DNA from 4 places in the Brachybacterium sp. JB7 genome. Region 3 is predicted to be linked to each of the others. Evidence: riboswitches for the same ligand, from Rfam matches in the RefSeq annotation. Region 3 holds a riboswitch; each other region holds the start of a gene.
What was found. A riboswitch is a leader RNA that binds a small molecule or an ion and turns the genes downstream of it on or off. The one in region 3 is predicted to bind thiamine pyrophosphate.
Positions count from the first base shown of each region.

Region 1: linked by a shared signal. The riboswitch ahead of CIK81_RS17340 (NUDIX hydrolase) and the one ahead of thiC (phosphomethylpyrimidine synthase ThiC) in region 3 are both predicted to bind thiamine pyrophosphate.
Region 2: linked by a shared signal. The riboswitch ahead of CIK81_RS14605 (TenA family protein) and the one ahead of thiC (phosphomethylpyrimidine synthase ThiC) in region 3 are both predicted to bind thiamine pyrophosphate.
Region 4: linked by a shared signal. The riboswitch ahead of thiM (hydroxyethylthiazole kinase) and the one ahead of thiC (phosphomethylpyrimidine synthase ThiC) in region 3 are both predicted to bind thiamine pyrophosphate.

Region 1 covers NZ_QPGN01000030.1:14,254-22,002, forward strand. Annotated here, with positions in the region: one part of gene CIK81_RS17330 (IS3 family transposase) at 1-575, opposite strand, end outside; one part of gene CIK81_RS17330 (IS3 family transposase) at 578-862, opposite strand; gene CIK81_RS18380 (hypothetical protein) at 925-1,077, opposite strand; gene CIK81_RS18275 (hypothetical protein) at 1,826-1,981, shown strand; gene CIK81_RS17335 (hypothetical protein) at 2,074-2,277, opposite strand; TPP riboswitch at 2,483-2,599, shown strand; gene CIK81_RS17340 (NUDIX hydrolase) at 2,634-3,107, shown strand; gene thiD (bifunctional hydroxymethylpyrimidine kinase/phosphomethylpyrimidine kinase) at 3,104-3,913, shown strand; gene CIK81_RS17350 (nucleoside 2-deoxyribosyltransferase) at 3,980-4,456, shown strand; gene CIK81_RS17355 (thymidylate synthase) at 4,446-5,453, shown strand; gene CIK81_RS17360 (ISL3 family transposase) at 5,540-6,865, opposite strand; gene CIK81_RS17365 (class I SAM-dependent methyltransferase) at 6,877-7,659, shown strand; gene CIK81_RS17370 (NUDIX hydrolase) at 7,660-7,749, shown strand, end outside.
Region 2 covers NZ_QPGN01000015.1:61,323-69,071, forward strand. Annotated here, with positions in the region: gene CIK81_RS14590 (suppressor of fused domain protein) at 1-1,377, opposite strand, end outside; gene CIK81_RS14595 (NupC/NupG family nucleoside CNT transporter) at 1,539-2,960, shown strand; gene CIK81_RS14600 (TenA family protein) at 3,001-3,663, opposite strand; gene CIK81_RS14605 (TenA family protein) at 3,660-4,322, opposite strand; TPP riboswitch at 4,609-4,701, opposite strand; one part of gene CIK81_RS14610 (IS3 family transposase) at 4,927-6,005, opposite strand; one part of gene CIK81_RS14610 (IS3 family transposase) at 6,005-6,383, opposite strand; gene CIK81_RS14615 (Gfo/Idh/MocA family protein) at 6,610-7,725, opposite strand.
Region 3 covers NZ_QPGN01000007.1:125,989-133,737, forward strand. Annotated here, with positions in the region: gene CIK81_RS10675 (Ltp family lipoprotein) at 1-139, shown strand, start outside; gene CIK81_RS10680 (alpha/beta hydrolase) at 217-969, opposite strand; gene thiC (phosphomethylpyrimidine synthase ThiC) at 1,043-2,821, opposite strand; TPP riboswitch at 2,823-2,933, opposite strand; gene CIK81_RS10690 (DapH/DapD/GlmU-related protein) at 3,054-3,623, shown strand; gene CIK81_RS10695 (Gfo/Idh/MocA family protein) at 3,703-4,728, shown strand; gene CIK81_RS10700 (helix-turn-helix domain-containing protein) at 4,700-5,662, opposite strand; gene melA (alpha-galactosidase) at 5,754-7,142, shown strand; gene CIK81_RS10710 (ZIP family metal transporter) at 7,218-7,749, shown strand, end outside.
Region 4 covers NZ_QPGN01000008.1:23,907-31,655, reverse strand. Annotated here, with positions in the region: gene CIK81_RS11090 (glycine betaine/L-proline ABC transporter ATP-binding protein) at 1-797, opposite strand, end outside; gene CIK81_RS11085 (dienelactone hydrolase family protein) at 1,105-1,869, opposite strand; gene CIK81_RS11080 (calcium:proton antiporter) at 1,955-3,205, opposite strand; gene CIK81_RS11075 (hypothetical protein) at 3,517-4,551, opposite strand; TPP riboswitch at 4,779-4,878, shown strand; gene thiM (hydroxyethylthiazole kinase) at 4,870-5,742, shown strand; gene thiE (thiamine phosphate synthase) at 5,739-6,536, shown strand; gene thiD (bifunctional hydroxymethylpyrimidine kinase/phosphomethylpyrimidine kinase) at 6,533-7,480, shown strand; gene CIK81_RS11055 (hypothetical protein) at 7,495-7,749, opposite strand, start outside.

The sequences.
Region 1 (7,749 bases), on a different contig from region 3:
GAGTGAACAATGCAGCCAGCAACGTCGCCGCGCCGGGTTGCCGCGTTGGCCAGGGCGTTCACCGCCAAGCGGGCCTTCATCCGGTCACTCATGGAGTAGCCGACGATCCGGCCGGAGAAGGCGTCCTTGATCGCGCAGAGGTAGAGCTTGCCCTCATCAGTCCAGTGCTCGGTGATGTCGGTCAGCCACAGCTCGTTGACGTCATCGGCAGTGAAGTCCCTCTGGACGAGGTCATCGTGGACAGGCGGTCCCGGACGTTTCCCGTTCTTGGCGCGCTTCTTCCCGAAAACGGACCACCACTGGTTGTCGTGGCAGATCCGCCACGCGGTTCGCTCGCACATGACCTCACCAGCCTCAGCGGCTTCGCCGGCGAGGAATCGGTACCCGAACTCCGGGTCGTCGCGGTGAGCGTCCAATAGCGCGTTGGCTCGATAGGCCTCGACCAGCTCGGCCTCGGTGACCTGCTGTTTGCGCCAGCGGTAGTAGGGCTGACGGGAGAGCTTCAGGACCCGCAAGGACACCGCAACGGGGATCCCGTCGGCGGCGAGCTCGCTCACGAGCGGGTAGAGGATTTTCCCGGCAGATTCGCCTGGGACAGGTATGCAGCAGCACGGCGGAGCACCTCGTTCTCCTGCTCCAGCAGCCGGTTCCGGCGTCGGAGCTCGCGCAGCTCGGTGGAATCCTCACGGGTCTTCCCAGGCCGGTTGCCGTCCTCGACGTCCGCTTGGCGCATCCAGTTCGTCAGGCAGGACTCGGAGATCCCGAAGTCCTTCGCGATCACGGAGAGCTTCTGGCCGGGTTCACGGTTCCTCGCGACGCGGACGACGTCCTCACGGAACTCTTTGGGATAGGGAGCGGGCATGGCGCACATCCTTCCCTGCAACGCCGCACGGCGCCACAGATCATGTGACACCTGATCGTGCATCAGTCCCTGGGCGGGAACCGGGAGGCTGTGGTCTTCGCGGCCTGCCGGATCGTCTCCCGGTCGGTGTCGGTCAGGGCCTCGTCGTCGATCGCCAGGCGCGGCCTCGTCGTCGTGGTGGGCGTATGGGTCTGGGGTGTCGGGATACTGTTCATACCCGACAGGTACGCCCATACACCCGAGGTTCAAAAACAGCAATCACTGCATCTAGCCATCCGCGCAGGAGCGAGCTACTACATGTGGATGGTCAGTGCTGTCGTGCCCTTGGAGGCCCCGAAAACGGGGTCGGGCACGGGGGTGCCGATTCGGCGCCCCCGGAGCAGTCACCAGCGGAACGTCACGGTGGTGAAAATTGTGCACCACCGTCAGCCCGCTGTCGTCGTCTCCGGCAGCACGGTTGTGGCAATTTGCCACCACCGTCGACCTGCCCTCGTTCTTGACGGTGGTGCCACGGTGGCACCACGGTCGGCTCGAGCCCACGGGGGTGAAAATTTTCCACCCCCGTGCCCAAGCCAACGGTCCCGCAAATTTTGCAGGACCGTGCCCGCGCCGGGGGCCGGTGAACGGCTCCGGAAATTTTCCGGCCCCGTTGCCCCTGCACGGTTCGCACCTGCGGATGGCATGGTGGTGCCGATTCGGCACCACCATGGCCTGCCCGCGCGAGGCGTACGGCGCCGCCACAGTGGCGGCACCGTGGGCGTCCCCCTGGCACGGTGGGAGGAAATTTCCTCCCACCGTGCCAGGGGTTTCGCCCTGAGAGGTTGGCCTGCGTCGTGATCAACGGGTCCGCCCATTTTGCGGACCCGTTCTCCTCGCCCGGACGTGACCGGGCCGCCCGCACGCTGCTCTCGTTCCGCTCGCCTGTGGCGGTACGTTGAGTGTTCATAGTCCGAGTCCTCGGTCATGTGGCCCCCGCCCCTGGTCTGGTGGACCGAACGGCGGGTCGGGGTCGAGGCGGTGTGCTCGCCGCTGCAACGCCGCTCGCAGCTCGTGATCCAGGACACCTATCTCGCGCCGTGGGCGGTCTCGGCTTCCTTCCACGCCGCCGGGTCGGTGTAGCCGGGGATGTTGACGAGCACCTCGGTGCCGGGATACGTGTAATGATCCGGCATCACCGTCCACCCCCGCCCGAGACATTGGCCCGCGGCGTGTTACCGGGTGATGCCGTGCTTCGCGTCGATCTGCGCCAGCCGGACGGCGATGGCGTCATCGGCGGACATCTCTCCAGTGAGCACCTTGCGGCCCAGGGCACGGTCGGCGTCAGTCTCCTCTTCGCTAGCCATCCGCTGGCTCGCAGTGACCTGCGCTTCGAGCCGGTCGATCTCGGCCTGTTCCAGGGCCTTCGTCGTCGCCATGACCTGTCCTCCTTCATGCTCGCCCGACACCTTCCATTCTACCGTCCAAGGCCGACACCGACCAGTGACTCCACCCGTGAGACGGGCACTTGCTCCATCGGGCACAGTCGCAGCACTGGATAGGTGCGCAGCCGATCCCAACACCAGCATCCCGCAGCGGGCAATCCGCGCAGGGTGTATCTGTGACGGCATTCTGGTAGATTCGGGTTGCACCGAGGGGTGTCCCGTCAAGGGGCTGAGATACCACTGGACGTTGTCAGCGTGGTGACCCTAGAACCTGATCCGGATCATGCCGGCGAAGGGACTGGTCTAGCAGGGCTTCTTTCCTTCGCTGGCCTCCCCATTAGGAGGTTACAGTGTCCCATTCTGTTGTCGGCCCCGCGACGTCCTCAGTCGAGGTGCGCCCGAGGGTCGCGGTCATTTCCGTCCTCATCAAAGATGACCATGTCCTCTTGGTGCGTCGCGCGAACCCTCCTGATGCAGGATTCTGGGGATTCCCGGGCGGGAAGATCGAATTCGGAGAAACGATCACCAAAGCCGCCGAACGCGAACTCGGTGAAGAAACCAGCATCATCGGTCAGGCGACCGGTGTTTTGACTTCCGTTGACGCGTTCAGCCGAGACGAGACTGGACGGTTGGACAGTCACTACGTGCTTATCGCCGTGCTCTGCCAGTGGCGCTCGGGGCAACCCCACGCTGGCGACGACGCCCTCGAAGCACGCTGGTTCCCCCTCGACGAGGTCGACGAGGCCCGCCTGACTCTGAGCAAGGATGTCGCCGAGGTCGCCCGCTACGCCGCCACACAGCAGCAGAAGGAAGTGCACGCATGACGATCAAGAACGTCCTATCCATCGCAGGCACCGACCCCACTGGCGGGGCGGGCATCCACGCCGATCTCAAAGCCTTCTCAGCGAGGGGCACCTACGGTATGGCCGCGATCACCGCGGTCGTGGCACAGAACACGCGCGGTGTGCGCTCGTTCATGCCCCTTGATCCCTCTTTCGTCGGTGAGCAGATCGATGCAGTGTTCGACGATGTGCGCGTCGACGCGGTAAAGATCGGTATGGTCGCCAACGCCGCGATCGCCGAGGTCATCGCCGAGCGCCTGCAATACCACGAAGCCGAGACCGTGGTCCTTGATCCGGTGATGGTCGCCAAGAGCGGCGACAGGCTGTTGGACGACGATGCGGTCGCAGCCATCCGAGACACGCTCGTGCCACTGGCCACGATCATCACCCCGAACCTTCCCGAAGCCGCCATGCTCCTCGACACCACAGATGTCACCCGCTTGGGGCAGATGGAGGACCAGGCCACCGGGCTGCGTGGCCTTGGCTGTCAGTGGGCGCTACTCAAAGGCGGGCATCTCACGAACGAGACGGTCAGTGTCGACTACCTCGCCGGCCCCGACGGGATCTCCACCTACACCTCTCCCAGGATCGAAACCCTCAACGACCACGGCACCGGCTGCACCTTGTCCTCGGCGATCACCGCACTGCTGCCTGACCACACCGTGCCCGAAAGCGTTGAACGGGCGAAGACCTACCTGCACGGCGCTCTCGTTGCCAGCGACCGCCTCGACGTCGGCCAAGGTCACGGTCCCCTGCATCACTTCCACCAGCTCTGGCCGCGCGGGTAGGGATGCAGAACAGCCCCTCCTCGTTCCGATCGGTAGAGCTAACCACTTCGACTCATGAAAGGAGCCGTGACGATGACGCGAAAGATGTTTCTCGCCGGCCCGTTCAAAGCTCTCGTCGACGCCGACACCCATGTGATGGGCGACGCCGCGATCGACAAGTACACCTCGATCATCGACTTCTTCGAAACCCAGGGGTGGGATGTGCACTGCGCCCACCGCAGAGAGCACTGGGGCCGTGAGTTCATGGAACCCAGCGAATGCACACGCATCGACTACACGGAGATCGCCGCCTGCGACGTCTTCGTCGCGTTCCCCGGCGCACCGGCATCCCCGGGCACGCACATCGAGATCGGGTGGGCCTCCGCCTGGAACAAACCCATCGTCTTACTCCTCGACGAGGGAGCCGAGTACGCGTTCCTCGTCCGAGGCCTCTCAGCGGTCGCCGACGTCCAGATGATCACCATCGATCCCGAGCAGCCCACCGGACCACGCATCCTCACCGCGATCGAGCACGCGCAGGCAGGAGCCGTCAGTGAAGCCTGAGTATCCCGACCTCCACACGCTCTACCTGGATTCCCTGCGACAGGTCTACACCGGGTTCGAATACCAGAACAGTCCCCGCGGGCAGGACGAACGCGAAATCATCGGCTACACCGCACGCCTGACCAACCCGGCCCGGCGGTACTGCTTGGCCAGGTCTCGTCGGCAGAACATCATCTTCAACTACGCCGAAGCACTGTGGTACCTCTCAGGGAAGAACGACCTCGACTTCATCCGCACCTACGCACCCTCGATGAGCCGGTACAGTCCCGACGGCCTCAGCCTGCCGGGCACCGGGTATGGTCCCAAACTGCTCAGACACGTCGGCGACGAGACTGCGATCGAACGAATCGTGAACATCCTCCGCGAGGATGACCCTGCGAGCAAGCGTGCCGTTCTGCAGATCTTCGACGACTCCGAAGACATCTACCGCCGCAACATCGACGTCTCCTGCACGCTGGCTCTCCAGCTGTTGCGCCGTGAGGACCGTCTGCACATGGTCGCGTTCATGCGCGCCAACGACGCGTACATGGGACTGCTCAACGACACGTTCTCCTTCACGTTCATCCAAGAATTTCTCGCCTCGATGCTGGGCCTGACCCCGGGTGTGTACATCCACAACGTCGGCTCGATCCACATCTACAAAAAAGACCTCACCAAGGTGCACACCCTCCTCGGCGGCGATGATCAGACGATCGTGGAGGAACCCAGCACTCTTCCACGGCTGCCCTCGGGGGCGAGCCTGGACCAGGTGCACCAGGTCCTCGCCCTGGAGAAGTCGATCCGTGCAGACGAGCTCCCAGGCCGCGCACTGGCGACCCTTGATCTTCCGGAAGCGTGGGTCGACATTGTCCGCCTGTTCTGGATCCACCGGCAACTCCAATACCAACGACCAGTCGACCCATCGATTATCGGCGACCTCCATCCCCTCCACCGGGAGCTGGTCGTGAGCCGATGGCCCAGCATCGAAAACGCGCGTGTGAGGGCGGTGCAGCAGTGACGACATCATGGACGACTCCGGCAGTCTCAGCAGGGTTCGATGCCTATGACGACTATGTCGAAAACCGACTGGCTTATACCGGCTCTTCAGAGTTGAGTGTGGGGTGAGGCGTCGAGCCCTCCGGTGATGAGGAGCATTCGAAGGCGGTAGTGCTCGAAGTTGCGGAACCCGCGGGCGATGCGGCGGCCGAGTTCGATGACCCCGTTGACGGCCTCCGTGCCGCCGTTGCTCGCCCCGTCGGTGTCGAAGTAGGCCAAGAACGCTGTCTTCCAGCGGCGTAGCGTCTTGCCGAGCCTGGCGATCTCGGGGATCGGGCAGGACGGCAGCTTCTGGATCAGCTGCTCGGCGAGGCGTCGGCCTTGGGCGGGGGTGGGCTGGTGGAACACGTCGCGGAGGTCTTGGGCGCACTGGTAGGCGACTTCGACCGCGACATGATCGGGGTGGGCAGCGAATGCGCTGGCCAGCCGGTTCTGCTGGCGAGACGTGAGGCGTTCGCGCCCCGCGCGGAGAACATGACGGATGCCGTAGAGAGGGTCGCCCTTGCGGCCTCGGTGGCCGAGCGTCTCCTGCTGGATTCGGCGGCGAACGTCATCGACCGCAGCGCCGGCGAGCTTGACGATGTGGAAGGCGTCCAGCACGCAGGTCGCGTCCTCGAGCTGGTCATCGATCGCGTTCTTGTAACCCTGGAACGGGTCCAGCGTCGCGATCTCGACCCGCTTGCGGAACGCCTCGCCCCGTTCGTCGAGCCAGTCTCGGTAGGCGCTGCCGGACCGGCCGGGGACGAGATCCAACAGCCTGGCGGTGGGGTGCGGACCACGGGTCAGATCGACCATCCCGGTGAGCTCCTTCGGGCCGCGCCGGCGCGGGTCACGGTGGTGCCAGATGTGCTCGTCCACGCCTAGGACCTGCACGCCCTCGAACCTGGACGGATCGCCTGCGGCCTGGGCCAGGACGGGCTGGACCTGGGTCCAGAGCGTGTTCCAGGTGGTCCCGAGCTGCCGGGCCAGACCCTGGATCGTCGCACCCTCGCGCCGGAGCTGACCGACCGCCCACCGGATCGCGCGCGTGCTCAGCAGCCCCCTCGGCGCGCAGACCCGGGGGTCCTGCTCGGCGAACGAGACCACCGCGCAAACGTCCTCGAGGCAGATCCAGCGGCGCTTGCGCCACCGGATCCGCACCGGCCTGCCAGCCCAGGGCGCATCGATCATCTCGACCATCACACGGCCGTGACCAGTCGCGACGACCCCGCAGCCAGGACAGCCCGCGACCGGATCGCAGGACTCCACCTCGAGCAACAGGCCCGATGGAGCCTGCGTCACCGCGACCAGGTGAAGCCCGGGGAAGTCGACCAGGACATCACATCGGTCGCAGCGATCAAGCGCGTCAGGGCATACACAACTATGGTTGAGCATCGTCGAGGTCCTTGAGATCAGCGGGGGTAGAAGTCCGCTCATCATCGAGGACCTCGACGTCTATCCCCAGCTATCCCGCGCCACCGGCGCGCCCACACTCAGCTCTGAAGAGCCCTTATACCCCGCTCGTCAATGACCTCCAAACTGCTTGCGGCCGAGGGGGGATCGTGCTCGATTATGGGTGCGGCAGCGGAAAAGTCTCACGACGCCTCCTCGACGCCGGAGCCGCAGCACAGGTCGTCGGAGTCGACATCAGCACCGACATGATCACCCTCGCCCGGGCGCAGACCCCGCAACCGGCCGCGCGATTCCACACCATCGACAGCGGCCACGTTCCCTACCCGGATGACACATTCGATGCGATCGTGTGCTGCTTCGTATTCATCAACGTGCCCACACGCGAGGAACTGAGAGCGATCGCCCGCGAGCTCGCCCGAGTGCTTACACCGACCGGCAGACTCTTCATCGTCGATAGCAACCCGGCGGCCACAGGAGTACCGTTCCCGACCTTCCGCAGCGGCGAGCCCGGCAGAGGCTACCGTGACGGAGACGAACGCAAGGTCAGCTTGCAGATCCCCGGCACCGGGATCCTCGAGCTTGTCGACCGGCACTGGTTCATCAGCACCTACGAGGCGGTGCTGACCGAGGCCGGCTTCACAGTCGACAAGGTCACCGACCGCGGAGCACAAACCGTAGAGGACGTCGGCTCCCAGGCACCTATCGACCATCCACCGTTCATGCAGATCACAGCCCACCTCCAAGACCACTCCGAGTCGACGATCGGGGCGGGGTAGATGACGCGCGACGCTTCCTACCCGAAGCCGGCGACGCTGGCGGCAGTGGTCCGAAAAGGACGTGTACTCCTTATCCGGCGTGCCCACATG
Region 2 (7,749 bases), on a different contig from region 3:
CCGGTTCAGGCGGTCGCGGAGCTCGGCCTGCGAGAGCCCCGGCGCGGAGAACTGCACCTCGAGCCCGCCGAGCGCCTCGAGCCCGTGCGTGCGCACGGCGGGACGACCATCGGCCAGAGCCTCGGGGTGCACCCGGCAGGTGGTGGGCAGCTCCGCCTCGATATCGGCGAGGAACTGCTCGGGCAGGGCCACATGTCGCTGATGGGGCAGCCAGATCGCGGCCGCCTTCCCCGCCTCGGCCAGCATCGCCGCCATGGCTGCGGCTCCCGAGACGGTCGCGCCGTCTCCCGGGCGCTCCGGGGAGATCGTGAGCACGGTGGCATGGTGCGCGACGGCCTCGCGCAGTGCTCCCTCCTCGCGCAGTGCTCCCTGCCCGCTCGAGGCGCCGTGCGCCTGCAGGGCGAGGTCCTCCTCCAGGGCCGAGGGTGCGAATCGGCCGCCCACTCGCCATCGCAGCGGCTCCGGCCCGATCGGCAGCACGAACTCATCGATGCCCTGGGCGCCGAGCTGCTCCGCCAGGTTCGGCAGCACCCCGTCGAGCACCTGGCCCAGATGCTCGGCCGGCTCCCGCAGCAGCACGTGCAGACGCCACGGCGCCGGCCCGTCGGCCGCTGCATCGCGCCCCGGATCGACGACGGCGGTGACCCCCGCCTGCTCCCACCGGCCCAGCAGCATGTCCCCGCCGGAGGGGACCGAGGCCTGCAGCGCGAGCTCCTCCGGGGTGGCCGGGAGCACCGCCAGCAGCTGCACCGGGCCCTGCGGGGTGGAGGCGTTCATGAGCTGGGGCGGATATCCGTAGGGCGGCCCGATCAGCGCTCCCGTGAACGGCACCGACTCGTCGTACGGCACGCCGTCGCGGGTGATGCTGTGGCCCCAGTCCAGCACCGAGCCGTCGGCCCCGGGGATCCGTGCGGTGTCCTTGAGCAGCTGCAGCGGCCAGGAGTTCGCCCCCGTCTCCAGGAGCTCCTGCTGCGGGGGATCGATCCCCGGCCATCCGGCGGGCAGCCCGAGGAGCAGTTCGAGCCGATACTCGCCGCCGCTCGAGCTGTCCGAGTCACCCGACGCGTTCGGGGCGTTCGAGGCATCCCAGTCGCCCGAGGCATCCGAGGCATCCGAGGCATCCGAGGCATCCGAGGCATCCGAGTCGCCCGAGGCGCCCGCGCCGCTCCCGATCGCGGAGCGCATAGGTCGCTCCGACAGCCCGAGCGTGACCAGCGTGGGATGAGGGACCTGCTCCGAGGGCGCGAAGACGGCCAGGTCCACGGGATGCTCCTGATCCACGGTCTCGGGGGCGATGACGTACTGGTCCCCGAGGAACTCCGTCAGGTGCGCCAGCAGCGCCTCGCGGCGTGCGGTCTCGTGCGGCGGGCGGCTCATGGTGCCTCCGGGGTGGTCGGTGGGATCCGTGCAGGAACCATCCTCCCGCGGATCGCTCTCACCGGGGACGGTGGGGTGCGGTGGCGTCGGCCCCTACACTGGCGCGCGCATTCGCACCCGTATCGGCACCTGTTCCCGAACTGATTCCTGAGGTACTCGCGATGGTCAACCTTCTCTGGGGCCTCGGCGGAATGGCAGGGCTCCTGCTGATCGCCTTCGCCCTGTCCAGCAACCGCCGGGCGATCCGGCTGCGCACCGTGATCGGAGCCCTCGCCCTCCAGGTGGGCTTCGGGGTGCTCGTCCTGTACTGGGGGCCCGGGCAATGGGCGCTCGGGAAGGTCTCGGCCGGTTTCCAGGCCGTCATCGACACCTCCGCGGAAGGCATCAGCTTCCTGTTCGGCCCGCTGATCCCGGCCGACGGCGAGGGCAGCGTGTTCGCCCTCCAGGTGCTGCCGGTGATCATCTTCTTCGCCTCCCTGACCGCTGTGCTCTATCACTGGAAGATCCTTCCCAAGGTGGTCTCTCTGCTGGGCGGCGGCCTCGGCAAGCTGCTCGGCACCGGGTACGCGGAGTCCGTGAACGCCGCGGCCAACATCTTCGTGGGCCAGACCGAGGCACCCCTGGTGATCCGGCCCTACATCAAGCGCCTGTCCCGCTCGGGGCTGTTCGCCGTGATGGTCGGCGGGCTCTCGACCGTCGCCGGCTCGGTGCTGGTGGGCTACTCGCTGCTCGGCGCGCCGCTGGAATACCTGATCGCCGCGAGCTTCATGGCCGCCCCGGGCGCCCTGCTCATGGCGAAGATCCTGCTGCCGGAGGACGATCCCGACGCCCTGGCGCGGGAGGCCGCCCTGGTCGAAGCCAGCAGTACGCGCTCCAGGAGCCGCAGCACGCAGACCTCCCGCGTGGAGGGCACCACCGCCGAGGCCGCAGCGCCCCCGGCCGACGCCGCGCGCGCCACGGATATCGGCGTCACGGATGGCGGCGTCGCGAAGGCCGCTGAGGATGCTGAGGACGCCGAGGCACCCGAGGACGTTGAGGACACCGAGGACGACCTCGAGGAGATGCAGTACAGCAACGTCATCGACGCCGCGGCGGGCGGCGCAGCCGACGGTCTCAAGCTCGCCGCGACCGTCGGCGCCATGCTGCTGGCCTTCATCTCGCTGATCGCCCTGATCAACCTGCTGCTGGGTACCGTCGGCGGTTGGTTCGGGGCCGGGGACCTGACCTTCCAGCAGATCCTCGGTTGGGTGTTCGCCCCGGTGATGGCGATGATCGGCGTGCCGTGGAACGAGGCCGTGAGCTCGGGGAGCTTCGTGGGCCAGAAGGTCGTGGTCAACGAGTTCGTCGCCTTCGCCGGTTTCGGCCCCCAGATCGACTCGTTCAGCCCGAAGACCGCAGCGATCACCACCTTCGCGCTCACCGGATTCGCGAACCTCAGCTCGCTGGGCATCCTGCTGGGCGGGCTCGGCGGCCTGGCCCCGAGCCGTCGCTCCGAGATCGCCCAGCTCGGCCTGAAGGCGATCCTCGGCGGCACCCTCGCGAACCTCATGAGCGCCGCGATCGCCGGGGTCCTGCTGGGCTGAGACGGGGCGGCCGGTGGAGGCCGGCCGCCCCGCCCGACGATCAGCGCTCGTCGGCCGCCAGCGCCTGCTGCCAGAACTCGGCCTCGAGGCGGGCGGCGGTGCGGAACACGCCCAGCAGCTCCTCGAACCGCTGTGCGCTGAGCGAGCCCGACGACAGAGCGTCCAGCTGGGCGATGGCACGGCCGGCCGCCTGCTGGAAGTCGTCGCCCGCGTACTCGGAGATCCACGCCCCATAGGGATGGTCGGGCACGCGCTCCAGCTGCGGCTCGAGGCGCTCGCCGATCTCGGCGTAGCCGATCGTGCACGGGGCCAGCGCGACGTTCAGATCCAGCAGGTCACCGGCCTGCCCGCAGTCCAGCACGTACCGGGTGTACGCGACGGTCGCGAGCTTCTCCGGCGCCGACTCGACCGCCTCTCGGGGGATGCCCCACTCGCCGGTGAGGCGCAGGTGCAGATCCATCTCGGCGAGGATCGCCGAGAGGCCTCCGGCCGACGCGGTGAGGTCGGCCAGGGTGCGCGATTTGTAGGCGGCCAGCGCATTGGCGCGGGCGAACTGCACCAGGAACAGGTAATCCTGCACCAGGTAGTCCTGGAAGGCGGGCAGCGGCAGGGTGCCGGCACCGAGCTGCTCGACGAAGGCATGGTCGGTGTATGCCTCCCACTCGGGGAGGGCGGCGGCGCGGAGATCCTCGAACAGGCTCATCGGGCACCTCCGACGAACGGCGTCGAAGAGGACTGGTCGAAGAAGTCCAGCTCCAGCTGCACCGTGCGGTCGAAGAATGTGCGCGCGACCTCGGGGTTCGCGGGACCGACCTGGTCGAGCTCGCGGCGCAGGAAATCCACGAGGTCCACGAAGCCGGGGTTGTCATGCAGGGTGATCCACTCGGCGTGGACGAAGCTCTCCGGCAGCGGACGCGGCGCCGCGGCAGCCCAGTCCAGGTAGAGCCACTCGGTGACCAGGAGGACGGCCAGCACCGCGCCGTAGTCCCGGGTGTCCGCCGCCTCGTGGAACAGGGCGAGGAACCCGTCGGTCGCCGGGGTGTTCGGCACGTTCTGCCGGTCCTGCTCCGTGACGCCGAGCGCCTCGAAAGAGCGCAGGAAATAGGTGTTCTCGTCCCCGGCCACCTCGCCGACGAACTGCGCGAATCGCAGCCGTGCCTCGAACGTCCCTGCCGTGGCGATCGCGGCGCCGAGCAGCGCCAGGAAGCTGTCGAGGAAACGGTGGTCCTGGATCAGGTAGCCGGCCATCACCTCATCGGAGATCGTGCCGTCGTGCAGCTCGGCGACGAACCGGTGCTGCACGGCGGATGTCCAGGTGGGTTCGCTGCCCTCGCGCAGGGAGTGGGTGAATGACGTGCTCATCGGGGAGGCCTCCTCGGTGATCGGTGATCGGTGATCGGTGATCGGTGATCGGTGATCGGTGATCGGATGGGCCGGGTGCGTCTCTCGCATCCCGGACGATCACGGGGCCGCCGACGAGCCGTTCGCGCGAAGAGGTGTCCTGCCGATGCGTGGCGTCGTGCGCGATGTGTGCGCCGGATGCCGGGCGCGGCATCCGGGACCGTGCAGGGCACCGGCGGTGCGCACGGTGTCGGATGCGGAGCACGGCAAAGGACCCTGAGCAGGGCATGACGGCGCGAGATGGTGCTGCGCTCATCCATGACATCCCTCCGCGAGTGCGAGCTCGTTCAGGTTCGGCGGGTGTGTTCTCAGCCCCGGTGGGGCACCCCGTGTCGTCGCTCGAGCATATCGCGGGCTCTCCGCGAACGGGGAAGCCTCCAGCGCACGAAGGTGATGCAGGGAGGGAACCGACCAGCGGGGAGCCTAAAAATGTCCCTCCAGGACCGATGTCGTGGCTGACATCGGTCCTGGAGGGACAAAACTCAACGCTGAGCTGAGCTGAGCCGAGCTGGGCTGAGCTGAGCCGGGCCGCGGAATTTGTCAAGGTGAATGAGGCCAGTGGGAGTCAGGCGGCGGTCTGGTAGGCCTGCTGGTCGTCGTGGTTGGCGGGCTTGTTGATCCAGGCTGCGTCGGGCAGCGTGAGGATCTTCGGGACGGCAGTTGGGGTGCTGAACCGTTCGGGGTGGGCGTTCCGGGCGGTGTTGAGGACGTCGGCGCGGTCGGCGGCCTTCGCGGCGGCGAGGCCGTAGTGAACCTCCGCCGGCGTGTGCAGGCCCAGACCGCCGTGGTGGTGCTCGTGGTTGTAGCGGTCGCGGAACGCGTCCATGAACGCCCTGGCATCGCTGAGAGAGCCGAATCGGTCGGGGAAGACCGGGGCGTACTTCAGCGTCTTGAACCAGGCCTCGGAGTAGGGGTTGTCGTTGGAGACCTTCGGGCGCGAGTGCGAGCGGGTGACCTCCAGATCGGCGAGCAGCGTCGCGACGGTCTTCGAGGTCATCGAGGTGCCGCGGTCGGCGTGGACCACCTCGGGGATGCCGTGGATGGCGAACACCTCGCGCATCATCTCCTCGGCCAGGGGCCCGGACTCGCGGGCGTGGACGTGGACGCCGACGAGGTAGCGGGAGTAGATATCGATCATCACGTAGGCGTCGTAGTAGACGCCCCGGACCGGGCCAGGCAGCTTGGTGATGTCCCAGGAATAGACCTGCCCAGGTGCCGTGGCGACCAGCTCGGGGATCGCCCTCGCCGGATGCCTGGCCTGCCTGCGACGCTCTGTGACCAGGGTGTTCTCCCGCAGTACCCGATACATCGTGGAGACCGAGCACAGGTAGATCCCACGGTCCAGCAACTCGGCGAAGATCTGTATCGGGGTGGCATCGACGAACTCGTCGCTGGTCAGCACCGCAAGCACCCTCGCCCGTTCGGTGCGCGAGAGCCGGTTGGCCGGCACCACCTCCCGCGGCACGGGTGGCCCCGGGCGCTGCTGCCGGCGACTGGCTGTCGCCCGCGAGATGCCGGTCAAGACCGACGCGGCCCGGGTGGGTGTCCCCTGGACGGTGAGGTCGGTGTAGGCGTTCATCAGCGCTTGTTGCGCTTGGTCTCGGTATCCGCGCTCTCGGAGATGTCCTCCAAGAGCGCGCGTGCTTTTCCCATGATCTCCAGCGCGGTCTCGGTGCGATCCAGGCGCTGCTGGGTCGTCTCCAGCTCGCGCCGCAACCGGGCGATCTCGGCCTGCTCCTTGCTGGGCCGGCCGATCGCCTGCCCGGGCTGTTTGCCCTGCAGCACGCCGGCATCGCGCAGCCGCCGCCACTCGGTGATCAACGAGGAATACAGGCCCTCGCGGCGCAGGTAGGCACCGCCTTGCTGCTGCTCGCAGGCCTCCTCGTAGGCGGCCAGGTGGGCGAGCTTCTGCTCGGGCGTGAACCGGCGACGGCGCGGACCATCGGCGCGGGGATGCGAACTGCTCATGGACCCATCATCGCGGGTCGACGACGGCAGCGTGGAGAGAGTCGAGATGCTCATCGGGGTCGTTCCTGATCTCGCCCTGCGAAGGCGGACTTGCTATGAACCACTGGTCTCAACTCACCCTGACACGCAGGGCCGAGCCGAAGTGAGCTGGGCTGAGCCGGGCCGAGCCGAAGTGAGCTGGGCTGAGCCGGGCCGAGCCGAAGTGAGCTGAGCTGGCTGAGGTGGGCTGAGCCCAGCGAGTGGGGCGGGGCCTGCTGTGCGCTGCCCCGTCCGCGCTGAGTCAGAGGGTGGTGGCGAAGGGGTCGAAGTCGGCCGGCATCGGCTCGACCTCGGCGAAGGTGGAGCTGACGTCCACGATCGAGCCCTCGGAGATGGCGGTCTCGATGGCCACCATGACGTCCAAGACGTGCGCGGCGATCTCGCCCTGGGCGCGATGCGGGACGCCGGCGCGGATCGCGCGGGCCATCTCCAGCACGCCCAGGCCGCGGCCGGTGGTGGCGCCGGTCGCGGGGACCGGCGTGGGCTCTTCGCCGCGGTATGCGGTGAGGGCCGAGTCGCCGTCGAAGACGTTGGGGTCCGGGAACGCGAGGGTGGCCTCGGTGCCGTAGACCTCGACGAAGCCGGTGCGCGTGTGCGGGGAGTCGAAGCTCAGCAGCACGGTCGCGTTCTGGCCCGACTCGAAGCGCAGCAGCGCTGCGACCTGGGTGGGCACGGTGACGTCGAAGACCTCGCCGGCCTTGGGGCCCGAGCCGATGGTGCGCTGCTCGCGAGCCTTGGAGCCCACGGCGCTGACCGCGCTGACCGGGCCGAGGGCGAGGACGAGCGTGGTGGTGTAGTACGGCGCGATGTCGTACAGCGGCCCGGCACCCTCCTGGAACAGGAAGGCGGGGTTGGGGTGCCAGCTCTCGGGACCGGGGGACTGGAACAGGGTCAGGGCGCTGGCCGGCGTGCCGATCGAGCCGTCGCGCAGAGTGCGCAGACCGGTCTGGATGCCTGCGCCGAGCACGGTGTCCGGGGCGCCGCCCACGCGCACGCCGGCTGCGTCGGCCGCGTCGAGCAGGGCCTTCGCGTCGGCCGGAGCGGTGGTGATCGGCTTCTCGGTCCACACGTGCTTGCCCGCGGCGACGATGGCCTGGGAGACCTCGGCATGCGCAGTGGGGATCGTCAGGTTGATGACGATCTCGACGTCCGGGTGGTCCAGCACGTCCTGGGTGGTCCCGGAGGCGGGGATACCGAACTCCTCGGCGCGCTTCGCGGCGGCCTCGGGGTAGAGGTCGCCGATGATGTGCACCGCCACGTCCGGGAAGGAGGTGAGGTTCTCGAGGTACTGGCCGGAGATGGTGCCGGCACCGATGATGCCGACGCCGACGGGGCCGGTCGCGTTCTGAGCGGTCATGAAGAAGATCCTTTGTCGTGCGGA
Region 3 (7,749 bases):
TGCTCTGCAGAGCGCGCGCAACTACCGGGACTCGATGGACATGTCACCGGAAGCGATCCGCGACCAGCTGACCTCCGACTACGGAGAGCAGTTCACGCAGGAGCAGGCCGACTATGCGATCGAGCATCTCGACGACTGATCAGCCGCGCCCGTGAGCGGCGCACCGAGAACGCGGGGTCCGTGCCCAGGCACGGGCCCCGCGTTCTCGGTCGGGTGTCAGGCGAAGGAGCCGACGAACTCCTCGACCTCCGTGCTGACCTCCGCGTCCATGTCCTCATCGGAGATGGTCGCGGTGCCGTCGCCGTCCTGCGGGCCGTAATCGCCGAAGCTCGCGTGGCTCGCCCCCTGGATCTCGACCATCGCCGCGTCGTCGGGCAGGAGGCTGCGGGCCTCGGAGACCTTCGTCGGGGTCGACAGGCCGTCCTCGCTGCCGGCGAGGCTCAGCACCGGCAGGCCGTGAGCCGAGAGATCGGTCGCGCAGTAGGAGCCCAGCAGCAGGAGGGCATCGGCCTCCGCGGCGACCTGGCAGGCACGCACACCGCCCAGGGAGTGACCGCCCACGATCCAGGTGCCGACCTCGGGAAGATCCCCGGTGAAGGTGTCGAGGCCGCGCCGATCCAGCAGCGCCAGGTGCAGCCACGGCTTGACGATCACCACGGTCATGCTCTGCTCGGTCACCAGCTCCGCGAGCCGTGCGGCATAGGCGTCGGGCTCGACCTTCGCGCCCGGGTAGAACACGAGGCCGGTCGCGGAGGGCCCGCCCGCCGCGGGCTCAAGGATCAACGAGGAGCTCGACTCGGTCACCTCGACACCGGGATCCCCGAAGACCTCCTCGAGGGGCTCGGGTTCGGCCTCCATGATCCCGGTGCGGCTCCAGACCACGAGTGCGGCGGCGACGAGCACCACGAGCGCGAGTAGCACGATGAGCAGGCGGGACGCCCAGCGGCGGGCCTGACGGGCGGTGATCATGGACCCACGGTAGGGCACCGGTGAGCTGCCGACGCCGCGCTGCCGCCCCGCCCGACGAGTCCCGTCCGCCCTCTCAGCCCTCGTCCCCGGAGCCCACGGGCAGCGACGGGTCCGGCAGGTAGACCGTGCCGCCGGACTCGCGGAACTCGCGGGACTTCGCGTCCATACCCGCCCGGATGAGTTCCGCCTGCGCGATCTCGCTCTGTGCAGCGGCGTCGCCGTAGGTGTCGCGGATGTCCTGCGACAGGCGCATCGAGCAGAACTTCGGGCCGCACATCGAGCAGAAGTGCGCCGTCTTCGCAGGCTCTGCCGGGAGCGTCTCGTCGTGGTACTCCTCGGCGAGCTGCGGGTCCAGGGACAGTCCGAACTGGTCCCGCCACCGGAACTCGAAGCGGGCCTTGGACAGAGCGTTGTCGCGGGCCAGGGCGCCCGGGTGCCCCTTGGCGACGTCGGCCGCATGAGCGGCGATCTTGTAGGTGATCACGCCGGTCTTCACATCGTCGCGGTTCGGCAGCCCGAGGTGCTCCTTCGGAGTGACGTAGCAGAGCATCGCGGTGCCGTAGCGAGCGATCTCCGTCGCCCCGATGGCGGACGTGATGTGGTCGTAGCCCGGCGCGATGTCGGTGACCAGCGGACCGAGCGTGTAGAACGGCGCGCCGTGGCACAGCTCCTGCTGTCGCTCCACGTTCTCCCTCACCAGATGCAGCGGGATGTGTCCGGGGCCCTCGACCATGACCTGCACGTCGTACTCCCACGCGCGGGCCGTGAGCTCGGCGAGCGTGTCGAGCTCGGCGAACTGCGCGGCATCGTTCGCGTCCGCCAGCGACCCCGGGCGCAGTCCGTCGCCGAGGGAGAAGGACACGTCGTAGCGGGCGAAGATCTCGCACAGCTCGTCGAAGTGCTCGTACAGGAAGTTCTCCCGATGGTGAGCCAGGCACCAGCCCGCGAGGATCGAACCGCCCCGGGAGACGATCCCCGTCACCCGGTTCGCGGTCAGCGGCACGTAGCGCAGCAGCACCCCGGCGTGGATCGTCATGTAGTCCACGCCCTGCTCGCACTGCTCGATCACCGTGTCACGGAAGATCTCCCAGGTCAGCGCGTTCGCCTCGCCGTCGACCTTCTCGAGTGCCTGGTAGATCGGCACCGTTCCGATGGGCACGGGCGCGTTGCGCAGCAGCCACTCCCGCGTGGTGTGGATGTCGTCCCCGGTGGACAGATCCATCACCGTGTCCGCGCCCCAGCGGGTCGCCCACTCGAGCTTGGAGACCTCCTCGGCGATGGACGACGTCACCGCCGAGTTGCCGATGTTGGCATTGATCTTCACCAGGAACGCGCGCCCGATGATCATCGGCTCGGCCTCGGGATGGTTCACGTTCGCCGGGATGATCGCGCGGCCCGCAGCGAGCTCGCTGCGCACGAGCTCCACGTCGCAGCCCTCCCGCAGCGCGACGTAGCGCATCTCCGCAGTGATCTCTCCCCGTCGGGCGTAGTGCATCTGCGTGACCCGTGTGCCGGCGGAGGACCGCAGCGGAGCACGCCGGGCACCGCGCCACTCGGCGCTGGCCTCACCGCGGCGCACGGCGCCGCGTCCATCATCGGCGAGGGCGCGGTCGCGCCCGACGTACTGCTCGACGTCGCCGCGCTCGATGATCCAGCCGCCGCGCAGCGACGGCAGCCCGACCTCGGGGTCGCAGCCGGGGCCGGCGGTGCGGTACACCGGGAAGGGCGGGGTGCGGGTGCCGTCGGGGGCGTCGTCCTGGAGGACCTGTGTGATGGGCACACGGATGCCATGATCAGGATCCTCGAGCAGGTCGAGGCGGTGGGTGGAGTAGTTCTCAGGGCGTGCGGACATAGCGCTTCGCTCTCCTTCTTCCTTCGCCGGCACTATCCGGAGCAGGTTCATTCGGTACTCGGACGGCGACAGTCCGATCTCAGCCCGCTGCAGCGGGCACCCGAGGGATCGACGGTGACAATAGCACCTGCGCAGGAGACGGCGGACACTCCGCTCAGCTCGCCTGGCTACGCTGAGCGCACGTGCGCCGCGGAGACGGCGCCGGACCAGGACCTCGCGGAAGGCGGCCTTCATGACCCTCACCGATCTCCTCGACGCTCTCGACAGCGGCGAGACGATCCCGGCGGGCTCCCCGCTGCATGCCGTGATGCACGAGACCAGCCAAGAGGCGCTGCGGATCACCGGAGAGCTCAACGGCGGCTATCACGAGCCGGCCCGTGTGCGCGAGCTGCTCTCCGCGCTGACGGGTCGCGAGATCGCCGAGAGCGTGACGGTGTTCCCTCCGTTCACCTCCGACTTCGGCAAGAATATCCGGCTGGGCGAACGGGTGTTCCTCAACGCCGGCTGCCGTTTCCAGGACCAGGGAGGGCTCGAGATCGGCGACGACTGCCTCATCGGCCACAACACCGTGATCGCCACCTTGAACCATGACCTCTCGCCCCGTCGCCGCGGTGACCTGCACCCCTCCCCGGTGGTGATCGGCCGCAACGTGTGGATCGGTGCGAACGTGACCATCCTGCCCGGCGTCACGATCGGTGAGGACGCGGTGATCGCGGCGGCCTCCGTGGTCACGAAGGACGTGCCCGCGCGGGCACTCGTCGTGGGGTCCCCGGCCCGGGTGATCAGGACGGTGGAGGACTGAGACGAGACGTCCTGGCCGCCCTCGCTGTCCATGACGTAGTCTTCCATGTTCGGACATAGCGCAATCCAATGGAGGACATGTGAAGCTCGGTCTCGTAGGGTTCGGCGTCGGCGGGCGCTTCTTCCACGCCCCGTTCATCGATGCCGCCCGCGGCGTCGAGCTCAGCGGCATCGTGGCGCGTTCCGAGCGGACCACGCGGCGCGTGCGGGAGATCTACCCGGATGTCCCCATCTACGCGAGCCTCACGGAGATGCTCGCGGCGGGCGTCGACGCCGTCACGATCACCACCCCGCCCAGCACGCGCCGCGACCTGGTGCTCGAGGCGATCTCTGCCGGGGTCCACGTGGTCGCCGACAAGCCCTTCGCGCCGTCGGCCGAGGTCGGTCAGGAGCTCACCGATGCCGCGCGCGATGCTGGAGTGGTGCTGTCCGTGTTCCACAACCGGCGCTTCGACGCGGATCTGCGCACGCTGAAGGGAGTGCTCGATACGGGGCGTCTCGGCGACCTGTGGCGGGTCCACTCGCGCTTCGACCTCGACCAGGCCGAGGGGCTCGAGGCCGGCCCTGAGGGCGGGCTGCTGCGCGACCTCGGCACCCATCTGGTCGACCAGCTGATGTGGCTGCTGGGACCGGTCGAGGAGGTCTCGGCCCAGATCGATCATGTGGACCGGCCCGAAGGGCGCACGGACGCGTCGTTCGTGGTGACGCTGCGCCACCGTTCGGGCGTGACCTCCTATGCTTCGTCCAGCAAGCTGAACCACGTGCAGGCTCGTACTCTGCGCGCGTACGGCAGCCTCGGCGCCTACGAGGCCCACGGCACCGACGTCCAGGCCGACGCTGTCCTCGCGGGCGAGAGCCCGGCGGCGGATCGGGCGTCGTGGGGATACGAGCAGCCAGAGCACTGGGGAACGCTCCATACCGCGGAGGGTGACGAGAAGGTCCCCTCGGCCCAGGGTGCCTACTTCGAGTTCTACGAGCAGTTCGCCGCCGCGTGCGGCGGCCGGGGGATGCCGCCCTCGCCGGGGCAGGAGGGCGTGGCGGTGCTTGCCGTGCTGGACGCCGCCCGGCGCAGCGCCCTCACGGGGAGCCCGCAGCAGATCCGCTGAGGGCACCCGGGCGGCGTGCACGGACCTCAGGTGCGTGCACGGCCAGGGCCTCACGCGTCTGTCGGCGGTAGTCGCGCGGCGCCATCCCGCAGGCTGCGCTGACGTGGGCGTAGAAGCTGCTGAGCGAGCCGAATCCGCTGCGCTCGGCGATCTCGGTGGTGGGCAGTGAAGTGGTGATCAGCAAGCGCTGCGCCTCGGCGACGCGGCACATCGTGAGGTAGTCACCGATCGTCGCACCGACGGTGTCTCGGAAGACGGTCATCGCGTGGGAGGGCGTCAGGTGCGCGGCGCGCGCGACGTCCTCCACCCTCACCGGGGAGCGGAAGCGCTCGACCACGCACTGCGCCATGGCCATCGTGTGGCTGATGCGCGCGGTCGGCACTCGGCGGGACCCTCCGGCGCGGAAGGCGGCCTCCGACGGGTCGAGTTCGACGAAGGGCGGCCAGGAGCTGTCGTCGGCCGGGGCGCTGCGCAGGATCCGTCGCAGCAGCGCCTGGATCTCCAGCAGCGCCACGGCGGCTCCCTCCGTGTCCTCGTACTCCTCGAGCCAGGAGGGGATCATCGTCGCCATCCGATCCCGCACCAGCTCCGAGTCAGCGACCAGCGGACGCGGGCGGAGGAGCGCGCTCAGCTCGCGGTCGGGCAGGTTCCAGCCCATGACCGTGGAGACGGGCACGTGCACCCAGCGCACGTCCCCGGCACGGGAGTCGACCAGCCCGTGCGGCTGCGCGGCCCAGAACACCGCGATCTGCCCCTCCCGCACCACGAACGGTCTCCCTGCGAACACGTACCGCAGCTCGCCGCGCAGCACCATGTTGATCTCGACGTCGTCGTGCCGGTGCATCGACTGCATGTGCGGCGGATTTCCGCGGCGGCACCAGAGCCCGGGCGCCATCGTCTCCACATCGGGCAGCGAGAGGGAGCGAGGGCGCATGGCGCCACGATAAGCGTCCATCGAAGGATCCTGGAAGAACACCGCAGAATCAGGCGAGACGTCCCTCCACGTCGGCACCTAGCGTGATGGCATGACGTCGAACGCCTTCCTCACCCATCCCAAGATCGCCATCATCGGAGCGGGCGGCTTCGTCTTCCCGTTCCGCCTCATCGGCGACCTCCTCAGCTTCCCGGCCCTGCGCGAGGCGACCCTGACCCTCATGGACGTGCGCCCCGAGAAGCTCGGTCCGGTCGCCGACGCCACCCGCGAGCTGATCGCCCATCACGGCTTCGGAGCCGCCGTCGAGGAGACCACCGACCGCCGCGCGGCGCTGGACAGCGCCGACATCGTCATCATCACCTTCCAGGTGGGCGGTGTGGAGTCCTACGAGCACGACGTGATGATCCCGCGCAAGTACGGCATCGACCAGACCGTGGGCGACACCGTGGGTCCCGGCGGCGTGTTCCGCTTCCTGCGCTCGGTGAGCGCCTACGACGCGATCATCGACGACGCCCTGGAGGTGTGCCCGGATGCCGCCTTCATCAACTACGCCAACCCCATGGCGATGGCCACCAGCTACCTCAACGCGCGCGGCCTGCGCTGCGTGGGCCTGTGCCACAGCGTGCAGGGGACCACCCGAATGCTCGCCCGCACCCTCGATGTGCCCTACGAGGAGGTGCGCTACCGCTGCGCCGGTATCAACCACCAGGCCTGGGTGCTCGAGTTCTCCCGCGGTCAGGAGGACCTCTATCCGCAGCTGCGGGAGGCGATGAACGAGCGCCATCAGCGCGGCCGCGGCGGCTCCGGGCTGGCCGGGGACGACGGCGACCACAGCGAGGCCGCCGAGGACTTCACCGTCTACGAGGGCGGCAACGAGCAGGTGCGCACCACCCTCATGAACGCTTTCGGCTACTTCGAGACCGAGTCCAGCCACCACGCCTCGGAATACCTGCCCTACTTCCGCAAGACGCCCGAGCTCACGCAGGAGTACATCCCTGAGCGCTGGGACTACTTCGAGATCTGCTCGGCGCATGACGACCAGGGCGATATCGACACGCAGCTCGAACAGCTCAAGGCGGAGCTCGCCCCGTCGGTCGAATACGGAGCCACCATCGTCAACTCGATCGTCACCGGTACCCCGAGCGTGGTGCACGGCAATGTGCCCAACAACGGGTCGATCATCACGAACCTCCCGGCCGACGCGTGCGTCGAGGTGCCCTGCCTGGTCGATGCGAACGGGGTCCAGCCCACCGCGATCGGAGAGCTGCCGCTCCAGCTCGCCGCGCTGAACCGCACCAACGTCAATGTGCAGACGCTCGCCGTGCAGGCCGCGCTGACCGGCTGCCGGGAGAACGTCCATCACGCGGTCGCGCTGGACCCGCTGACCGCGGCCCAGGTGACCCTCGAGGACGCCCGTGCCATGACCGACGAGCTGTTCGAGGCCCACGCGGACCTGCTGCCGACGCGGCTGAAGGGCTGACCTCACGGGCGCTCCGCGGAGCCGCGGGGCTATGGTCGGTGCCGTACACATCTCGTCGTGGACGAAGGGGACCGGATGGCTCCGTGGTTGCTCGCCCTGCTCGCCGGACTCGTGGCCGGCGGTGCCCTGCTGCTGGGCAGCGCGGTCGCCTGGTTCCTGAAGGTCCCGGGGGCCGTCGTCGCCGGGATCATGGCGTTCGGTGCCGGGGTGCTGATCTCCGCCCTCACCTTCGAGCTCGTCTCGGACGCGATGGAGCAGGGCGGCCTCGCCGCCACCAGCGGCGGGTTCCTCGCCGGAGCGGTCATCTACGTGGGGCTGAACCTCCTGCTCGCCCGCTATGGCGCCCGTCATCGCAAGCGCTCCGGTGATCAGCAGCCCTCCGAGGCGGACCGGAGCGGCAGCGGGGGAGCGATCGCGATCGGCGCCCTGCTGGACGGGGTGCCCGAATCCATGGTGCTCGGGCTGAGCGTGCTCGCCGGACCGGGACTCAGCGTGCCCATGTTCGCCGCCGTGTTCATCTCCAACGTTCCCGAAGGGCTCTCCAGCAGCGCCGGTTGGAAGGCCGCGGGTCGCAGCCGACTCTATGTGTTCGGGATCTGGGGCGCGA
Region 4 (7,749 bases), on a different contig from region 3:
TCCTGGATGAACTTCGCGACGTAGTCGTTGGCCGGCTCGTTGAGGATCTCCTCGGAGGTGCCGATCTGCACGATGCGGCCGTCGCGCATCATGGCGATCCGGTCGCCGATGCGCATGGCCTCGTTGAGGTCGTGAGTGATGAACAGGATCGTCTTCTCCAGACGCTGCTGGAGCTCGATCAGCTGATCCTGCATGTCACGGCGGATCAGCGGATCCAGGGCGCTGAATGCCTCGTCCATGAGCAGGATGTCGGTTCCCGCCGCGAGCGCACGGGCGAGGCCGACACGCTGCTGCATGCCGCCGGACAGAGCCGAGGGCTTGTAGCCCTCCCATCCCTTCAGGCCCACCATCTCGAGGGCGGTGCTGGCCTTCTGCTCGCGATCGGAGCGGTTCAGCCCCGAGATCTCGAGACCGTACGCCGCGTTCTCGCCCACCGTGCGGTGGGGGAGGAGGGCGAAGTGCTGGAAGACCATGGAGATGCGCTTGCGGCGCACCTCGCGCACCTTCGCCGGCGACATCGAGAAGAGGTTCTGGCCGCCGATGTCGAGCGTTCCAGCGGTCGCGGGGAGCAGACCGTTGACCATCCGGATCAGGGTGGACTTGCCGGAGCCGGACAGGCCCATCACGACGAACATCTCTCCGGGATCCACGCTGAAGCTCGCGTCGATCACCGCGGCCGTGAGGCCGTCTTCGCGGAGGTCGTCGCGGGTGCTGCCCCGGCGGAGTGCCTCCACCCCGCGGGCAGGGCGTCTCCCGAAGACCTTGTACAGACCTTCGGCGCTGATGACTGGCGGCACGTGGGCTCCTTCATGGGTGGACAGAGATCGTGGGCGGGCAAGCCACAGCGTCGTCTCCCCCGTCGCGCAGGGCGCCTACCCGATGAGCCATCTTCACAAGCCCTTCGCGTCTCGGCAAACCGCTGACGTCCAGGTCCAGCCGATTCGCCTCAGGGAGCACGCCGAAGGCCGCTGCCGCGCTCGACCAGGGATCCTCGTAGTGGCCTGGAGCAATGCCGGCCCGACACGGAGTGTGGGGCCTACGTCCGGACTGTCCGACAATCCGGAGATAACTATTCGGTCACGCGACCGCGATCTGTCTGAATCGTCACCCGTGAGCGCCGCGAGCGGATGCTGGCAGCCGCTTGCCCAGGAAATCGGCGGTCTGCCGCCAGGCGGCGTCGGACGCCCCGGCGTGGTGCAGGAACGCGTGAGGATTGTCGAAGGCGTGGCCCGCCCCCTCGTGCAGCTCGAAGCGCACCTGCGGCCTGCTGCCCGCGCCGGTGACGGCGTCGCGGATCTGCTCGACGGTGGGCAGCGGGATGAAGGCGTCGGCCGTGCCGAAGTGGTGCAGGCTCGGCATCGTCACCTGGTCGGAGCGGTCCAGCAGCGCAGGCAGGGCGGAGCCGTAGTAGCTGACGAGGACCGCCGGCGGGCGGTCCTCGTCGGTGGCGGCCGCCGCGGTGGAGAAGGCGAGCCCGCCGCCGTAGCAGAAACCCACCAGGCCCACGCGCTCGGAGTCCACCGCGCCGTGCGCACGCAGGGCGTTCAGGGCGGCGAGGGCGTCGGCCTCGGCACGCTCCCACGGCAGCTGCTGGGTGAGCTCCATGCCCTCGGCGAGCCAGGCCTCGGCGTCGGCCCCGTCCTCGAGGCCGACGACCGGCGGATCCAGCCGGGCGAACAGCTGCGGGGCGAGCACCGCGTAGCCGAGCGCGGCGAGGTCCGCGCAGCGCTGCTGCATGTAGTCGGACAGGCCGAAGATCTCCTGGAGCACCACGAGGCCAGGGGCGGGCCGGTCGAGATTCTCGGGCAGCCAGAGCAGTCCGGGCAGGTCGCCGTCGTCGGTCGGGATCGAAAGCATCGTCGCGTTCACGCCGCGACTGTACCCCGGGGTTGCGGCCGCGCTTCCGCCTCGGTGCTCGTCAGAGAACGCCCCCTGGGCGCAGCCAGGACGGTGCTCAGAGGAACAGCGCGACCGCGTAGACCGCGAAGAGCGCCAGGTGGACGACGCCCTGCAGTGCGGTGGAACGGCCGACGGCCGTGAACAGGGCGGAGGCCCCGAGGGTCACCGCGAGCAGAACGAGGTTCACGGGGGATTCGGCGAGCACCACCTGCTGGCCCGTGAGCTGCCCGATCACCAGGACTGTGGGGATGGTGAGCCCGAAGGTCGAGACCAGGGCCCCGTGGCAGAGGTTCACCACCCGCTGGATCTCCCCGCCCAGCGCGGCTCTCACCGCGGTGATCGACTCGGGCGTGAACACGATCATCGCGATGAGCACGCCGCCCAGTGCTGCGGGGGCACCGAGCCGGGCGAGGCCGTCGTCGAGCAGGTCGGCCATGTCATGGGAGAGCAGCACGATCGGCAGCACGGTGATGATCAGCAGCGCAGCGCGAGCCAGCAGCTCCGCACGGTGGACGCGGAAGGTGGCGCTGATCGGTGCGGTGTCGGAGACCGTGCTGTCGTCGGTGGTCGTGCTCTCGTCGGTGTCGGTGGGTCCCGCCGGACGCAGTCCGACTTCCTGGAAGTCCGCGGCGCGGGCACCCGTCTGCCGCCACAGGAACACCCCGTAGACCAGGACGGTGACCGCGGCGATCACGACGGCCTGGACCGGGGCGAAGGAGCCGTCGGTCCCGATCAGGTGGGGCAGGGCGAAGGCCAGGCCGCCGAGCACGGTCAGCAGCACCAGGTAGATCGCGGTGCCGGAACGGTTGGGCCGCAGCAGCCCGTGGCGGAGCCCGCCTGCGACCAGACAGATCCCGAGCGCGAGGTTCAGGATGATCATCGAGACCGCCATCACCGAGTCCCGCGCGATGGTCAGATGATCGCCCGGTCCGAGCATGACTGCGGCGATCAGCACCACCTCGATCACGACGATCGACAACGTGAGCACCAGCGTGCCGTAGGGGTCGCCGAGGCGATGGGCGAGCGCCTCGGCCTGCTGCACCACGCCGCCGGCCGCGATCACGATGACCGCGACGATCGCTGCGAGCACGAGCACCAAGGCGATCCCCGGAAGCGGGCCTGCGAGCCACGGGGCGGCCACCGCGAGAGCGCCGACCCCGAGCCAGCCCAGGGCGAGGCGTCCGAGAGCGGAACGGGTGAGCACGGCGCGTCGCAAGGAGCGGCCGGTCAGAGCGCGAGAGTCCTCCGGCTGCTGCGCGGAGTCCGCAGAGCCCGTGGAGGGCGTCGAGGAGGGGAGAGGCGGCATGGACGGCATGATCCAGATCCTGTTCCGAGGCCGTCCTCATCGGGTTCTCGTGGGTCGGGTCGTCCCGGCCAAGGCGCCTGCGTGACCTGTGCGGCGCACCGCCCACGGTAGCGGAACGTGCAGGCGACGGGGAGGGGTGGGGCGGAGCTGGTGAGCGATCTGACCAGCAGAGGGACCAGAGCGCCCCGGAGGCGCGGCGGCGTCCGGGGCGGATCACGCAACGCAGCACGAGGTGCACCGAGCGGCGACCAGCGCGGCGGGCAGCGCGCCGGGCGGCGAGCGTCGGGGTAGCTCGGTCGGAGTCGTCGGGCTCAGCCGGCGTCGCTGCGCGCGATGCCCACGAGCAGACCCTGGTCGTTGTCGACGTAGGTGCCCGGGGCGACGTGGAGCGGGTAGGTCTCGCCGTCGGCCGTTTCGCCGGTGCACGGCGACGGCTCGAAGGCCTCGAAGCTCAGCCCGTCCTCACAGGTCACGGACTCCCAGTCCGCCTCGGCGACCGGCACGTATGCGTTCTCCGAGGTGAGCGTCTGCAGGGTGCTCTCCTCGAGCTCCTGGGCGCTGAGGTCCTCCGAGCCGAACATGGAGCCGAAGCCCAGCCCGGTGAGCTCGGTGCCCTCGTCCAGCAGCACGTCTGCGGGGCCGGTCAGGCCGTCTCCCGTCGTGAACAGCACCGCCACGGCGCCGCCCTCGCCGAGCTCCCCGGTTACGGGGACCCGCGCTGCCTGGGCGGTCCACTCCTGCTCCGGCTCGGTCATGTCCATGCTCGCCGGGCCCGTGCACGTGGCGCTCCGGCCGGGCGCGAGCTCCAGCTCCTCCTCACAGGTCGCCGTGCCGTCGAACGGCTCGGCGAGCGTCGTGGCGAGCTCGTCCGGTGAGAGCACGGGCCAGCCGTCGCCGGTCTGGTCGTCGCCCGGCAGATCCGTCACGAGCATGATCTGCGTGCGGCCGTCCGCGGCATCGTCCCCCTCGCTGCCGCTCCCGTCGCCGGTTCCCTCTTCACCCTCCTGCCCGCTTCCGTCCGCGTCGGCCGGATCCCCGGCCCCCGCACCCACCCCATCGTCCTGAGCGGAGCCGCCGTCTGAACTGCCCGTACTGCCCGAGCTGCCCGCGTCGTCGGCCTCCGTCGTGTCCTCGGAATCCTCGTCGGACCCGTCGCCGTTTCCCCCGTCGGAGGCCTCCATCGGCTGCTCCTGGGCGTCACCGCCACCGTCGTCCGCGCTGCCGTCGTCGTCGGCGCTGCCCCCGCAGGCCGACACGCTCAGCAGAGCGGCTCCGGCCAGGACGGCCAGCGCGGTGCGAGTGCCGGTGCGAGCGCGAGCGCGACGCGCTGTGCTGTTCGCGGTCATGGTGTTCCCCCTCGTGTCAGCGGATGGCTGGCCCCGTCCGAGCCTTCTGGTGATGCGTCTGGTGACGCGCTTGGCGCAGCGTCTCGCGATGCATCTGGCAGTACGCCGACTCGAAGGGATCCGCGTCACACCGTGCCAAAAGGTCAAGGGTCGGTCAAGGTTTACCCAAGAGTCTTTGGTGACCTGTCTGTGGAGATCCTGTGTGCGGGCCCCTGCTAGAGTCGCCGACCAGTGACACGGGGTGCCGTCGGGACGCGACGGCTGAGATCAGACCCGTCGAACCTGCTCGGGCCCACACCTGCGAAGGGATCGTCATCCATGGAGAACTCCACGCCGTCCGCTGAGGCGGCGCGCCCCGCTGCGGCGGTGCGCCTCGAACGCGCCCTGACCGCGCTGCGCGACCGGGGGCCGCTGGTCCAGTGCCTCACCAACACCGTCGTCCAGCAGATCACGGCCGACGTGCTGCTCGCGATCCGCGCGGCACCCGCGATGGTGGACCACCCGCAGGAGGCGCCCGTCTTCGCCGCAGTGGCCGACGGGATCCTCGTGAACACCGGCACCGTCTCTCCCGCCCAGGTCGAGGCCATGCCCGCCGCCGCCCGAGCCGCGCGCGACGCCGGGCGGCCCTGGGTGCTCGACCCGGTCGCCATCGGGTCGCTGCCGGTGCGGACCCCGCTCGCCCACGAGCTGCTCGAACTCGGCCCCACCGCCATCCGCGGCAACGCCTCGGAGATCGCTGCGCTCGCCGGCACCGGCCGCGGAGGCCGCGGCGTGGACTCCACCGACTCGGTCGACGCCGTGCTCGAGGCGGCCCACGACCTCGCCGAACGCAGCGGTGCCGTGGTGGCCGTCTCCGGGGAGCGCGACGCGATCGTCTCCCGCCACCGGACCACACTGCTGACCAGCGGTGATCCGCTGATGACCCGCGTGATCGGCACCGGATGCTCGCTCGGCGCCAGCTGCGCGGCAGTGCTCGGCGCGACCCGGGACACCGACCTCACCGCGCATGACGCCGTGCTCGCGGCCCACGCCCTGCTCGGCGCGGCCGGAACCCGCGCGGCGCGGACGGCCGAGGGCGTCGGCTCCTTCGCGGTCGCCTGGCTCGACGCGCTGGACGCCCTGACCCCGGCCGACGTGCTGGGCATCGTGCAGCTCGACGAGCGCGGGATCTCCCCGGCGGCCGGCGCATGACCCGCCCGTCCCTGCGCGCAGCGCACGAGTGCGACCTGCGGCTCTACCACGTCACCGACTCCGCGCTCTCCGGCGGCATCGGAGCCGTGCCCGCCGTGGTCCTCGCCGCCGTGCGCGGCGGGGCCGGCATGATCCAGCTGCGGGACAAGGACGCCACGGACGCCGACCTCGTCGAGCTCGTGGAGGAGTGCCGACGAGTGCTCGGAGCGCAGCTCGGAGCCCGCGCCGCGCAGATCCCGCTGGTGGTCGACGACCGCCTCGCGGTGGCCGAGCAGACGCGCTGCCACCTCCACGTGGGCCAGGACGACGCCACGCCGGCGCATGCCCGTGAGGTGCTCGGCCCGGACCTCATGATCGGGCTGTCCACCGGAACCCCTGCTCAGGTGCGCGAGGCGCTCGCAGCAGGTGAGGCCGACCTCCTCGGCATCGGACCGATCCACTCGACCGCCACCAAGACCGATGCCGCAGCGCCGCTGGGCATCGACGGGCTGACCGCCTGCCTCGCGCCCTGGCACGAGGCGGCCCGGACGGAGGGATCCCCGCTGCCGCGCACCGTCGCGATCGGCGGGATCGACGAGACCGCTGCCGCGCCCATCGCGGCGACCGGCGTCGAGGGGATCTGCGTCGTCTCGCAGATCGCCGGCGCGGCGGACCCGCAGGCGGCATCCGCCCGGCTGCTGGCCGCCTTCACCCGCGGAGCCGGGCAGGCCAGCAACTCCGGACACGGACCAGCAGGCGGGCCGAGAATCGGACACAGAATCGGACACGGAATCGGGCAGGAGGATCAGGCATGACGGCATGGCGACCGCCCACCGCGCTGACCATCGCGGGCTCGGACTCCGGAGGCGGGGCCGGGATCCAGGCCGATCTGAAGACCTTCTCCGCGCTCGGCGTCTTCGGCACGACGGCCCTCACCGCGCTCACCGCGCAGAACACCCTGGGCGTGCAGGCCGTGATCCCCGTCGGCGGGGAGGCCGTGGGGCAGCAGATCACGAGCGTCCTGGACGACATCCCGGTCGACGCCACGAAGATCGGCATGCTCGCCTCCGCCGACGTGGTCGCCGCGGTGATCTCCGCGATCGAGGCCAGGCCCGAGCAGTTCGGCCGCATCGTGCTGGACCCCGTCATGATCGCCACCAGCGGGGACGCCCTGCTGGAAAACGAATCCACCACGCTCCTGCGCGAGAGGCTGCTGCCGCTGGCCCACGTGCTCACCCCGAACCTGCCCGAGGCCGCCCGCCTGCTGGACGAGGGCGAGGCGGAGAGCATCGAGCAGATGCAGGACCAGGCCATGAGGCTCCGGGACCTGGGCACGGACGTCGTGATGCTCAAGGGCGGACATCGCGCCGGGGAGGAGATGGTCGACGTCATCGCCCACGGCGACGGGGTGGACCTGCTGCGCGGCGAGCGGGTGCGCACCCGCTCGACCCACGGCACCGGCTGCACCCTGTCCTCGGCGATCGCCGGTCAGTATGCGCGGATCGCCCGGGCCCGCGCGCTGTGCGAGGCCGGGCGGGACGGGGAGCTCACCCTGCTGACGCGGACGACGGACGCCGCTGCCGCGTACCTGGAGCGGCCGGGCGTGGGGGAGGACCTGCTCGCCCTCCGGTCCGGCCGGGACTACCTGCAGCGGGCGCTGATCTCCGGCGCCGAGCAGGAGCTGTCGCGCACCCCGCACAAGGGCCACGGCCCCGTCGACCATCTGGTGACGCTGGACCGCATCGCGCGCGAGGGCTGATCGCCGCGTCGGGCTCAGTGGTCGTCGTCGCGCCGTGGTGCGGGGTCGCCGTGGGTCGCGCGGTAGCGGTCGTCCGCGGCATCCTCGTCGGCCGAGCTCGAGCCCCGCTTGCGGCGGAAGCCCAGCGCGACCCCCATGATCCCGCCGGCGAGGAAACCGATGCCTCCGGCGATCAGCAGGTTGGAGGTCATCGTCAGCGCGACCCCCATCCCCAGGATGAAGCCGATGAGCATCCCGAAGGGGAGCCAGGTGGCGTCGAAGGATCGGCG